One region of the Rhizobium sp. 768_B6_N1_8 genome, then DNA from elsewhere that is predicted to be linked to it. Evidence: riboswitches for the same ligand, from Rfam matches in the RefSeq annotation. Region 1 holds a riboswitch; each other region holds the start of a gene.
The links. Region 1 has a riboswitch for cobalamin ahead of metE (5-methyltetrahydropteroyltriglutamate--homocysteine S-methyltransferase). Riboswitches for the same ligand answer to the same signal wherever they lie in the genome.
Positions count from the first base shown of each region.

Region 2: it holds a riboswitch for cobalamin, as region 1 does, so the genes downstream of both, AB8B33_RS13130 (ABC transporter substrate-binding protein) here and metE (5-methyltetrahydropteroyltriglutamate--homocysteine S-methyltransferase) in region 1, are expected to answer to the same signal.
Region 3: it holds a riboswitch for cobalamin, as region 1 does, so the genes downstream of both, cobU (bifunctional adenosylcobinamide kinase/adenosylcobinamide-phosphate guanylyltransferase) here and metE (5-methyltetrahydropteroyltriglutamate--homocysteine S-methyltransferase) in region 1, are expected to answer to the same signal.

Region 1 covers NZ_JBPWPV010000001.1:3,954,786-3,958,054, forward strand. The annotation lists gene metE (5-methyltetrahydropteroyltriglutamate--homocysteine S-methyltransferase) at 1-1,749, opposite strand, end outside; cobalamin riboswitch at 1,857-2,062, opposite strand; gene AB8B33_RS20215 (heavy metal translocating P-type ATPase) at 2,103-3,269, opposite strand, start outside.
Region 2 covers NZ_JBPWPV010000001.1:2,538,064-2,541,332, reverse strand. The annotation lists gene AB8B33_RS13135 (FecCD family ABC transporter permease) at 1-245, opposite strand, end outside; gene AB8B33_RS13130 (ABC transporter substrate-binding protein) at 257-1,288, opposite strand; cobalamin riboswitch at 1,466-1,735, opposite strand; gene AB8B33_RS13125 (YidB family protein) at 1,873-2,217, shown strand; gene AB8B33_RS13120 (hypothetical protein) at 2,299-2,757, shown strand; gene AB8B33_RS13115 (ATP-dependent Clp protease proteolytic subunit) at 2,788-3,269, opposite strand, start outside.
Region 3 covers NZ_JBPWPV010000001.1:2,683,344-2,686,612, forward strand. The annotation lists gene cobN (cobaltochelatase subunit CobN) at 1-140, opposite strand, end outside; gene cobW (cobalamin biosynthesis protein CobW) at 150-1,196, opposite strand; gene cobU (bifunctional adenosylcobinamide kinase/adenosylcobinamide-phosphate guanylyltransferase) at 1,201-1,725, opposite strand; cobalamin riboswitch at 2,078-2,472, opposite strand; gene AB8B33_RS13875 (chloride channel protein) at 2,680-3,269, shown strand, end outside.

The DNA of each region.
Region 1 (3,269 bases):
GAGATCGTCGCGCACGAAGGACCAGTTGAGGATCGTCACCGGCCCGGTCAGCATGCCCTTCACGGGCTTCTCCGTCAGCGACTGCGCATAGCGCCACCACTCGACTGTCATCGGCTTCGGCCGGGAGACGTCCCCGAAGATAACAGGCGGTCGGACGTAACGGGAGCCATAGCTCTGCACCCAGGCATGTTGAGTGAAGGCGAAGCCGGAAAGCTGCTCACCGAAATACTGCACCATGTCATTGCGTTCGAATTCGCCGTGGACAAGCACGTCGAGGCCGATTTCCTCCTGCCAGCGGATCGCCGCTTCGGTCTCCTTTTTCAGAAAGGCATCATAATCCGCCTCGCTGATCGTGCCCTTGGTGAAAGCGGAGCGGGACTTTCGAACATCTGATGTCTGCGGGAAGGAGCCGATCGTCGTCGTCGGGAACAGCGGCAGGCGAAGCTTACGCTCCTGCAGTCCGGTCCGCTCGGCAAAATCGCTGCTGCGTGTCTTCATCGCCTCGTCGATCGCGGCAACCCGCTGTCTGACCTTCAGATCATGTACGCGCGTAGATGCGGCGCGCGATGCAACGGCCTGCGAGGCTGCCGCAATCACCTGGGAGGCCTTGCCGGCATCGCCGAGCGCTGCGATCTCCTCAAGCTTCTGGGCAGCGAAGGCGAGCCATGATTTCAGCTCACCATCCAGCCCGCTCTCCAGTTCCAGATCGATCGGCACGTGCAGCAGCGAGCAGGACGGCGCGATCTGTAGCCGGTCCGCACCAAAGTGCTGGACAAGCGGCTCGATCCTCTCCCGGATCGCCGCAAGGTCTGCCTTCCAGATATTGCGCCCGTCGATGACGCCAAGCGAAAATGTCAGATCGCTGGGTGCCTTGAAAAGGGCATCGATCTGCTGTGGAGCGCGAACGAGATCGACATGCAGGCCGGCAACCGGGAGCGAGAGCGCCGTCGGCAGATTGTCGCCGATCGCGCCGAAATAGGTGGCGACCATGATCTTCAGGTCGGGCACCAATTCATGCAGCGCACGATAGGTATGCTGCAGTGCTGCCTGCTCTTCCTGTGAAAGATCGAGCACGAAGCAAGGTTCGTCGATCTGCACCCAGTCGACACCGGCTGCACGAAGTTCTGCCAGTACTTTTGTATAAACAGGCAACAAGCGTGCAAGCAGGTCAATCGGCGCAAAACCTTCTTCGCTTCCCTTGGCGAGTTTCAGGAAGGTAACCGGACCGAGGATGACCGGCCGGGTATGGATGCCAAGTGTCTTGGCCTCGACGAAGGCATCAAGTGGCTTGTTCGCCGTCAGGGCAAAGGTCTGATCGGGGCCGAGTTCCGGCACCATGTAGTGGTAGTTCGTGTCGAACCATTTCGTCATTTCGAGCGCCGGCGCGCCATGCCCGTGATGGTGCTGATGGCCGCAATCGACATGCGCCTCTTCGCCGGTGGAGCCGCGCGCCATCGCGAAATAGGTGTCGAGAGAAACTTGCCCGCCCTTCCAGCCATAGGCGGCGGGAATGGCGCCGACCATGACCGCCGTGTCGAGCACATGGTCGTAAAGCGAGAAATCGTTCGAGGGGATGACGTCGATCCCCTTCTGCTTCTGCAGGAGCCAGTTTTCCGCCCGCAGCCGCTTCGCGACATCGAGAAGCGCGCCGGCATCGGATTTGCCGGCCCAGTAGCTCTCCAGTGCGAATTTGAGTTCGCGATGCTTTCCGATCCTGGGAAAGCCGAGATTTGCAGTCTTGATAGTCATTTTCCTTACCCCGAAGGTTATGGGCAAGGCTGCGGCGCAACGCATCGACGAGATACGGCCATGGGAATGCCGTCTCGCGCAAGCGGCACACCGGGACACCCCGCCCGTGGACGTTATCTATCGCGGCAGGTCTCCTGGCTTGCGGGTCATCGACATCGTCCAGTCTTCCCGGGCGTCTTCCCAGTGACGTCGAAGGACGGTGTCTATCCGCTTACAGTTGCGGGGGCAGCTTCGGTCTTGGCGATGGCCGCACCGAATTCCCTCTTAGCTTGGGATCAACAGATCCCAAGAACCAACGATCCGGCAAGCATGCACCCGCCGCATCGCAACGTCAATATGATATAAAGAAATCTTTATGTCTTTATCTGAAGAAGCCGAAGTGCATTCATCGTCACCAGCACGGTCGCACCCGTATCGGCGAGGATCGCCGGCCACAGGCCGGTGATGCCGATGATGGTGGTAACCAGGAACACGGCCTTCAGCCCGAGCGCGATGGTGATGTTCTGAAAGATATTGCGCATCGTCCGCTTCGAAAGGTCGATCATCCGGGCTACGTCGCCGACACGCCCATGCAGCACAGCCGCATCCGCCGTCTCCAGCGCCACGTCGGTGCCGCCGCCCATGGCGATGCCGACATCGGCAGCGGCAAGTGCCGGCGCGTCATTAATGCCGTCACCCACCTTGGCGACGAACAGACCTTCCTTCTTCAGTTCGCCAACAATGCGCTGCTTGTCCTGCGGCAGGAGTTCGCCGCGCCAGTCGATGCCGAGATCGCCGGCAACGGCTGCCGCCGTGCGCTTGTTGTCGCCGGTCAGCATGATGGCGCGCACGCCAGCTGCCTTCAGCGTCGCAAGCCCGCTCTTTGCGTCTTCACGAGGTTCGTCGCGCATGGCGATGAGACCGGCGGCGACACCATTGACGAGCAGCACCGAGACGCTCTTGCCCGCGCCGTTCAGCACCGCGACCTGTTCGTCCTGCTCCGCATTCAGCGCCCCGCGCTCGCGCGCAGCCGGCGGCGACAGGAGATCGAGCGTCTCCCCACCCACCTTGCCGGTCATGCCCTTGCCGGGAAGCGCTTCGACTTCGAAAGCCGGCGGCACGGGTACTCCATCAGCCTTGGCGCGATTGAGAATTGCCAGCGCCAGCGGATGGCTGGAGCCTTGCTCCAGAACGGCAGCGCGCGAAAGTACCTCTGCCTCGGTGCGTCCGTAAGAAATTATATCGGTGACCTGTGGTTTGCCTTCGGTCAGCGTACCGGTCTTGTCGAAGGCAACGGCCGTCACCTTGCCGAGCGATTCCAGAACCGCCCCGCCCTTCATCAGCAGACCGCGGCGCGCGCCCGCCGAAAGCGACGCGGCAATCGCCGCCGGTGTGGAAATGACCAGCGCGCAGGGGCAGCCGATCAGCAGGATTGCGAGACCCTTGTAGACCCATTCGCCCCATGCCCCGCCCATCAGCAACGGCGGCAAAACGGCGACCAGAGCCGCCACGACGACGACACCAGGCGTATAATAGCGGGA
Region 2 (3,269 bases), 1.4 Mb from region 1:
GCGAGCGACGCCCCGGCGCTTGCCGCCACCAGCGCGCGGCTGAGGCGGTAATCCCAGACAATGCCCTGGTGGATGCGGCTGAGTTCGAATGCCGTGCCGAACAGGCGGTTGGAAACCGCCTTTGCCGTGGTGGCGAGCGGGATCGATATCTCGCCGATCGATACGGCGAGGCTGACCATCAGGCCGAGCAGGAGGAAGGCGGCGATGGTGAGCGCGGCAAGCGCCCACCATTTCCTCTGTGGCAAGGCAGCCTGGCTCACTGCGCCAGACCGGAGGCGGCGATGCCCTTTGCCAGGATTTCGATGCCGTCGATCGTGCGGATCGTCGGGTTCATCGACTGCGCGTCCATCATGATGAAGCGCTTGTTTTTGACGGCATCGAGCTCCCTTGTGACCGGATCGTTTTCCAGGAAATCCACCTTCACCTTGGGATCGTCGGCGGCATAGCGGCGGCGGTCCATGGTGGCGATGACGATGACGGCGGGATTGGCCTGCGCAATCGTTTCCCAGCCGACGAGGGGCCATTCCTCTTCAGTCGTCACGACGTTCTTTGCGCCGAGCGTCTTCAGGATATAGGCCGGCGCGCTGTTCTTGCCGGCGATGAAGGCATCGCCTTTCACCTCCTTGCTGGAGAACCAGAAGACGACGGGCAGGTTCTTGGCTGCCGCGCCTGAAACGGAGGCAACGGCCGCGGCCTCGCGCTTCTTCAGGTCGGCGATCAGTTTATCGCCCCGGTCCTTCACGTCGAAGATTTCGGAGAGTTCGGCGATTTCCTGATAGATCAGGTCCATCGTGAACAGCTCCTTGCGCACGCCGTCTCCGCCATCGGTGTTGATCTTGGCGACGCAATCGGCCGGCGCGATATAGGTGTTGATGCCGAGGTCTTTGAATTGCTCGCGCTTGCCGACGGAGCCTTGGGCGCCGACATGCCATTCGAATTCGGCAGCCACCAGATCGGGCTCGGCACCGACGACGGATTCGAAGCTCGGGTCGTTGTCGGCCAGGCGTCTGATCTTGCTGTTGGCCTCGGCATATTGCGGCAGGACCGGGCCGACCCAGACGGCGGTGCCGGCGATCTTGTCGGCAAGGCCGAGCGAGAGGAGCACTTCGGTCATGCCCTGGCCGATCGAAACGATCTTGGCCGGTGCCTTCTCGAAGGTGACTTGCTGGCCGCAATTGCTGAGGGTGAGGGGATATTGGGTGGCGGCGAAGGCGGGTGCTGCAAGGTCGGCCAGGCAAAGGCTGGCGAGCCCGAACGCAAGGGAAAAGCCTGGAATAATCTGGCGCATTGGAAACTCTCGATCGGAAGGAAAAGGGCCAGCAGACGCCGGCGCGCGCAGATGCGTGAGCCAAACGTGGAGGAGGGCTAGCGGCGGGTGGTCCAATCGGGACGGATCGCGTGCGGCAAGCGGCAGGAAATAAGGTCAATCATATCTGCTCCTTGTCCAGGCATCCCCGCCTGGCTGATTGGATTGCGATTGACGGCAGGTCTCCTGGCTCGCGGATGTCAGCCGGTCATCTGCCTTCCCGCGCTTGCGCGCAGTGGCACTTGGAGTGACCAGCTCGCCGGTGATGTCCTGGAATGAACGACGAGGCATTCATTCCGGATATAACCGGCAATCCGCTTACAGTTGCGGGGGCAGCCACGGTCTTGGTCCCTTTTGGGTCGTCCGCACCGTGTTCCCTATTAATCCCCTCGAAGTTCTCCTCGGGGAACCGTCTCCCCCGACTTAGGACGTCACCATGGGCAACGTCAAGCAGGGCCAGCGAGAAGTATTGTTTGCGGAGGGAAGGCTGTCGTTTCGCAAATCCGGAATGACAGAAATTTTACCTCATGCTAATGTAGAATCCGCTGATGGGTGGAGGAGCAACCATGAGTATTTTCGACGGTTTAGGCGGTGTTCTCTCTGATGTGCTTGCCGGCAGGCAGGTCGATTACGTCGCGGTTGCAACCAGAATATTCGACAATGCCGGAGGGCTGCAGGGCATCGTTTCCCAGCTCAATTCGGCGGGCCTCGGCGAGCAGGTCTCATCCTGGATCGGCACCGGCCACAATCTTCCCGTATCGGCGGAACAGATCCAGGCGGCCTTGTCGTCCGATCAGCTGCGCGATCTCGCCGCCAAGTTCGGCGTCAATGCCGATGATGTGTCCAAGCTGCTTGCCGAGCATCTGCCGAAAGCCGTCGATGCGGCAACGCCCAATGGAACCGTTTCATAGGCTTCAAAGACTTGGGGTCTCAAAGATTTGGGGCCCCAAAGACGTGCATGCCGTGAACTGCCCCCAACACGAGGATATCCCATGATTGCGAGATTGCTTGTGCCCGCTTCCGCCGGAGCGTTGATTGCCGCCGCCTTCTTCGTTTCTCCGGCCTCCGCGCTGACCATGAAGGAATGCAGCGCCAAATATCAGACGGCCAAGGCCGATGGTTCGGCCAAGGACATGAAGTGGAACGACTTCCGGGCGAAGTTCTGTGGCGCGGATGCGGCCGCCGAAGATGCTGCCGATGACAAGGCAGTGGCCGCAACGACGGACAAGGAGCCCGCAAAGCCGACGGTCAAGGCCCCCAAGGGCGTGACCATGCCGAAGGCGATCGACAAGAAATACGCCAGCGAAACGCCTGCCAAGGGCCGGCTGCATACCTGCGTCGACAGCTATCATGCCAACAAGGATGCCGGCACGCTCAACGATCTGAAATGGATCCAGAAGGGCGGCGGCTATTGGAGCCTTTGCAATACGGCATTGAAGGCCGGTAGCTGAGGTTTAGGCTGGCGAGGGCGGGGCGCATGGCTATTGCGCTCCTACCTCTGCCACATCCTCTCGATCCGTCAGGATGCGGTCGATCAGCCCCCATTCCAGGGCCTCTTCAGCCCTCATGAAGCGGTCCCGATCCATCGCCTGCTCGAACTCTTCATAGGATCGCCCGCAATGCTCGGCATAGAGGCTGGTCATGAGCTGCTTCGTCTTCCTGATTTCCTCGGCATGAATGAGCATATCGGACGCCTGGCCCTGGAAGCCGCCGAGGGGCTGGTGGATGAGGATGCTGGCATTCGGAAGGGCATATCGCTCTCCCGGCTGGCCGGCCATCAGCAGGAAGGAGCCCATCGAGCGGGCCGTTCCCATGCAGAGCGTGTGCACCGGCGCGCGGATGAAACGCATCGTGTCGTACATGGCAAAACCGCTGGTCACGACGCCGCCCGGCGAATTGATGTAGAGGTTGATCGGCTTCTTGGGATTTTCTGCCTCCAGGAACAGAAGCTGGGCGCAGACGA
Region 3 (3,269 bases), 1.3 Mb from region 1:
CCGCCGGAATGAGCCGCAGCGATTGCCGCAAGCTCGGTGTCGGCGGCCGAGAGGAACAGGATATCGCCCGGCGACTGGCCGAGGTCGATGGCCTCGTCCCCGTCGCTGATCGTTCCCTGTTGAGCCAGAAGCAGGTGCATCGAAACCCCTTAGACCAGTGCCGCGATCGCCTTGCGCACCGCGTCCTGATCCATCTCATGCAGGCCGATGACGACGAGGCGCGTGGTGCGGGCTTCGCCCGGCGTCCAGGCGCGGTCGAAATACTGGTCGATGCGGGCACCCACGGCCTGCAGCTGCAGGCGCATCGGCTTGCCGGAGACATCGATGAAGCCCTTGAGACGCAGCACGTCATGCTCGGCGATAATGCCCTTCAGCTTCTCGACGAAACCTGATGTATCGGCGATAGCGCCGAGCTCGACGACGAAACTGTCGAATTCGTCGTGATCGTGCGGCGTACCGTCCTCATGCTCCAGCTCGTGATGGGACTTGCGGTTGACGATATCGTCTTCCGTGCCGATGCCGAGGCCGAGCAGCACGCTTGCCGGCACCTCGCCATTCCTGGCCTCGATCATCACAGGCTTGCGGGCGATGCGCGAGGCGACTTCGCTTTTCACACGGCCAAGGCCGTCAGCGTCGATCAGGTCGGTCTTGTTGAGCACGATCAGATCAGCGCAGGTCAGCTGATCCTCGAAGAGCTCCTCGATCGGGCTTTCATGATCGAGCGATTCATCCTCGACCCGGCGTGCATCGACAGCATCATGGTCATCGGCAAAACGCCCTGCGGCAACAGCGGCGCTGTCGACCACGGTGATGACGCCGTCAACGGTGACTTCGCTTCTGATGTCCGGCCAGTTGAAGGCGGCGACCAGCGGCTGTGGCAAGGCAAGGCCTGAAGTTTCGATGACGATATGGTCCGGGCGCTGCTCGCGCTCCAGAAGCTTGGTCATGGTCGGAATGAAATCGTCGGCGACCGTGCAGCAGATGCAGCCATTGGTGAGCTCGATAATATCGTCCTCGGTGCAATTCTCCGCCCCGCAGCCCTTCAGCACATCGCCATCGACGCCGAGATCGCCGAACTCGTTGATGATGAGCGCAATCTTCTTGCCGCCGGCATTGGTGAGCAGGTTGCGGATCATTGTCGTCTTGCCCGCACCGAGGAAGCCAGTGATGACGGTCGCGGGAATTTTCTGCTGCATGGATTTAACCCTTCATTTTCAGCGGCAGACCTGCCGCGATAAAATACACGTCGTCGGCCACAGCCGCGATCATCTGGTGCAGCCGGCCGGCATGGTCGCGAAAATCCCGCGCCATGCGGTTCTCAGGCACGATGCCGAGGCCGACTTCATTGGAAACGATGACGAGCCGCGCCTTTGCCTGCGGTAGAAAGGCGGCAAGGGCGGCGGACTGGGCGGCGATATCGCGCCCCTCCATCATCAGATTGGTGAGCCACAGCGTCAGGCAATCAACGAGAACAGCCCTGCCCTCGCCGTCGATTGCCGCAAGGCGCTCGGTAAGGTCGAGCGGTTCCTCATGCGTGGTCCAGGAGGGGCCGCGGTCGGCCTTGTGCTGGTCGATACGCGCCTGCATTTCGTCATCCCAGGCGCGGCCTGTGGCGATGTAGTGGTGGTCGAGGCCGCTTGTGGTGACGAGGTTTTCGGCGAAGCGGGATTTGCCGGAGCGGGCGCCGCCAAGGATGAAGGTGGCGTTGAGAAGGCTCTTGGTCATGCCACGGCCGCCCTTGGAGCGAAGGCGCGGCTCCACCCACTTCCCTCATCCCTGTGCTTGTCACAGGGATCCAGCGTGCCCAAGTCCTTGGGCACGAGAGACTCACTCAACGACGGCGTAGATTCACTCACTGCGCGGACGCGCCGTGGCTGGATTCCTGTGACAAGCACAGGAATGAGGGAGGAGAGGAAAGTGCGCGCCGGGTAACGTCCACCAACAGGCGCCAGACGCATCCCATCAGGAGGTACCGAACCGACACCTTTCACATGCACCACCAGAGGCAGCGCTGAATCAAATCCTTCAGCCAAGACAACCTCCGTGCTGGCAGCGGGCAAACGGCCCAGTATGGGCATTATGCCCGGCACGGATGGCAGGTCTCCTGGCTCGCAGTTAGCGGCCGCGACAGGGGCAGACCGTTTCCGGTCGCCCCTGATCGTGCCAGCGGATCCGCCTCGCCTTCCCGGCTGCTTCTCGTGAAAAGGCGGACGATTCGTAGAAATAGAGGCGTCCTGCCCCGGCTGATCACGATGCATTCCAGTGGCTTTTCCGGCACTTATACCGCCTTGCCCGCCTGCAGAATGCGAGGCTGTCAGCGCAACGGCTAAAATACCGGACGGAAGACCCTGACTGCTCTACAGTCGCGGGGTCGGCTGTGATGAAGGCGCCCGGCTTGGGTCCGCCCCGTCACATTCCCTTTTCATCCGGAAGGCGTAAGGCCGATCCGGAACCATCCATTATGTCAATTCATGGTTAGGCTTCCGCCCCGGGCATGTCAATCGGCGCACTGGGTGCACACAGAGATCATCTCGACTTACACTACCGATATTATCGTCTTTAATCAAAGGTTTACGTCACAAAAACTTTACGGCGCAGTCGGTATTTTGCCGCAATTGCCGCTCATGCGGATGCCGGCTCCGCCCTTGACCCCCACTCCTGCCGCCTAGTTTCCCCATGATGCTCTCCCGAATGGATATTCGCCGCCTCGGCCCTCTCGGCACCGTCTTTGATCCGGGACGCCTGCGCGCGCTTATCCGCCACAGCGAAATGGGCATGGTCTTTGCCGGCGCGCTCGTCGGTATCGCCTCGGGGCTTGCGGTCACCGCCATGAGCTATGTCTCGGAAGAGATGCACAGGCTGATCTTCGGCATAGACGGCACGACGAGGCTCAGCGCCTCGCAGATCGACAGCAAGTTCCTGCTGATGACGGCCCCGGTTGCCGGCGGCATGCTGCTCGGCCTGTTGATCTTCATTCTCGCCAGATGGCGCAAGAAGCCGATGGTCGACCCGATCGAGGCCAATGCCTTGCATGGCGGCCGCCTGTCGCTGACGGACAGCATCCTCGTCGCCATCCAGAACCTCGTTTCCAACGGCTTCGGCGCGTCCGTCGGTCTGGAGGCCGGCTATACGCAGCTTGCAGCCGGCATCGCTTCGAAATTCGGCCTGAAGCTGCAGCTGCGCCGCTCCGACATGCGCGTCCTCGTCGGCTGCGGCGCGGCCGGCGCCATCGCCGCCGCCTTCAATGCACCGCTGACGGGCGCCTTCTA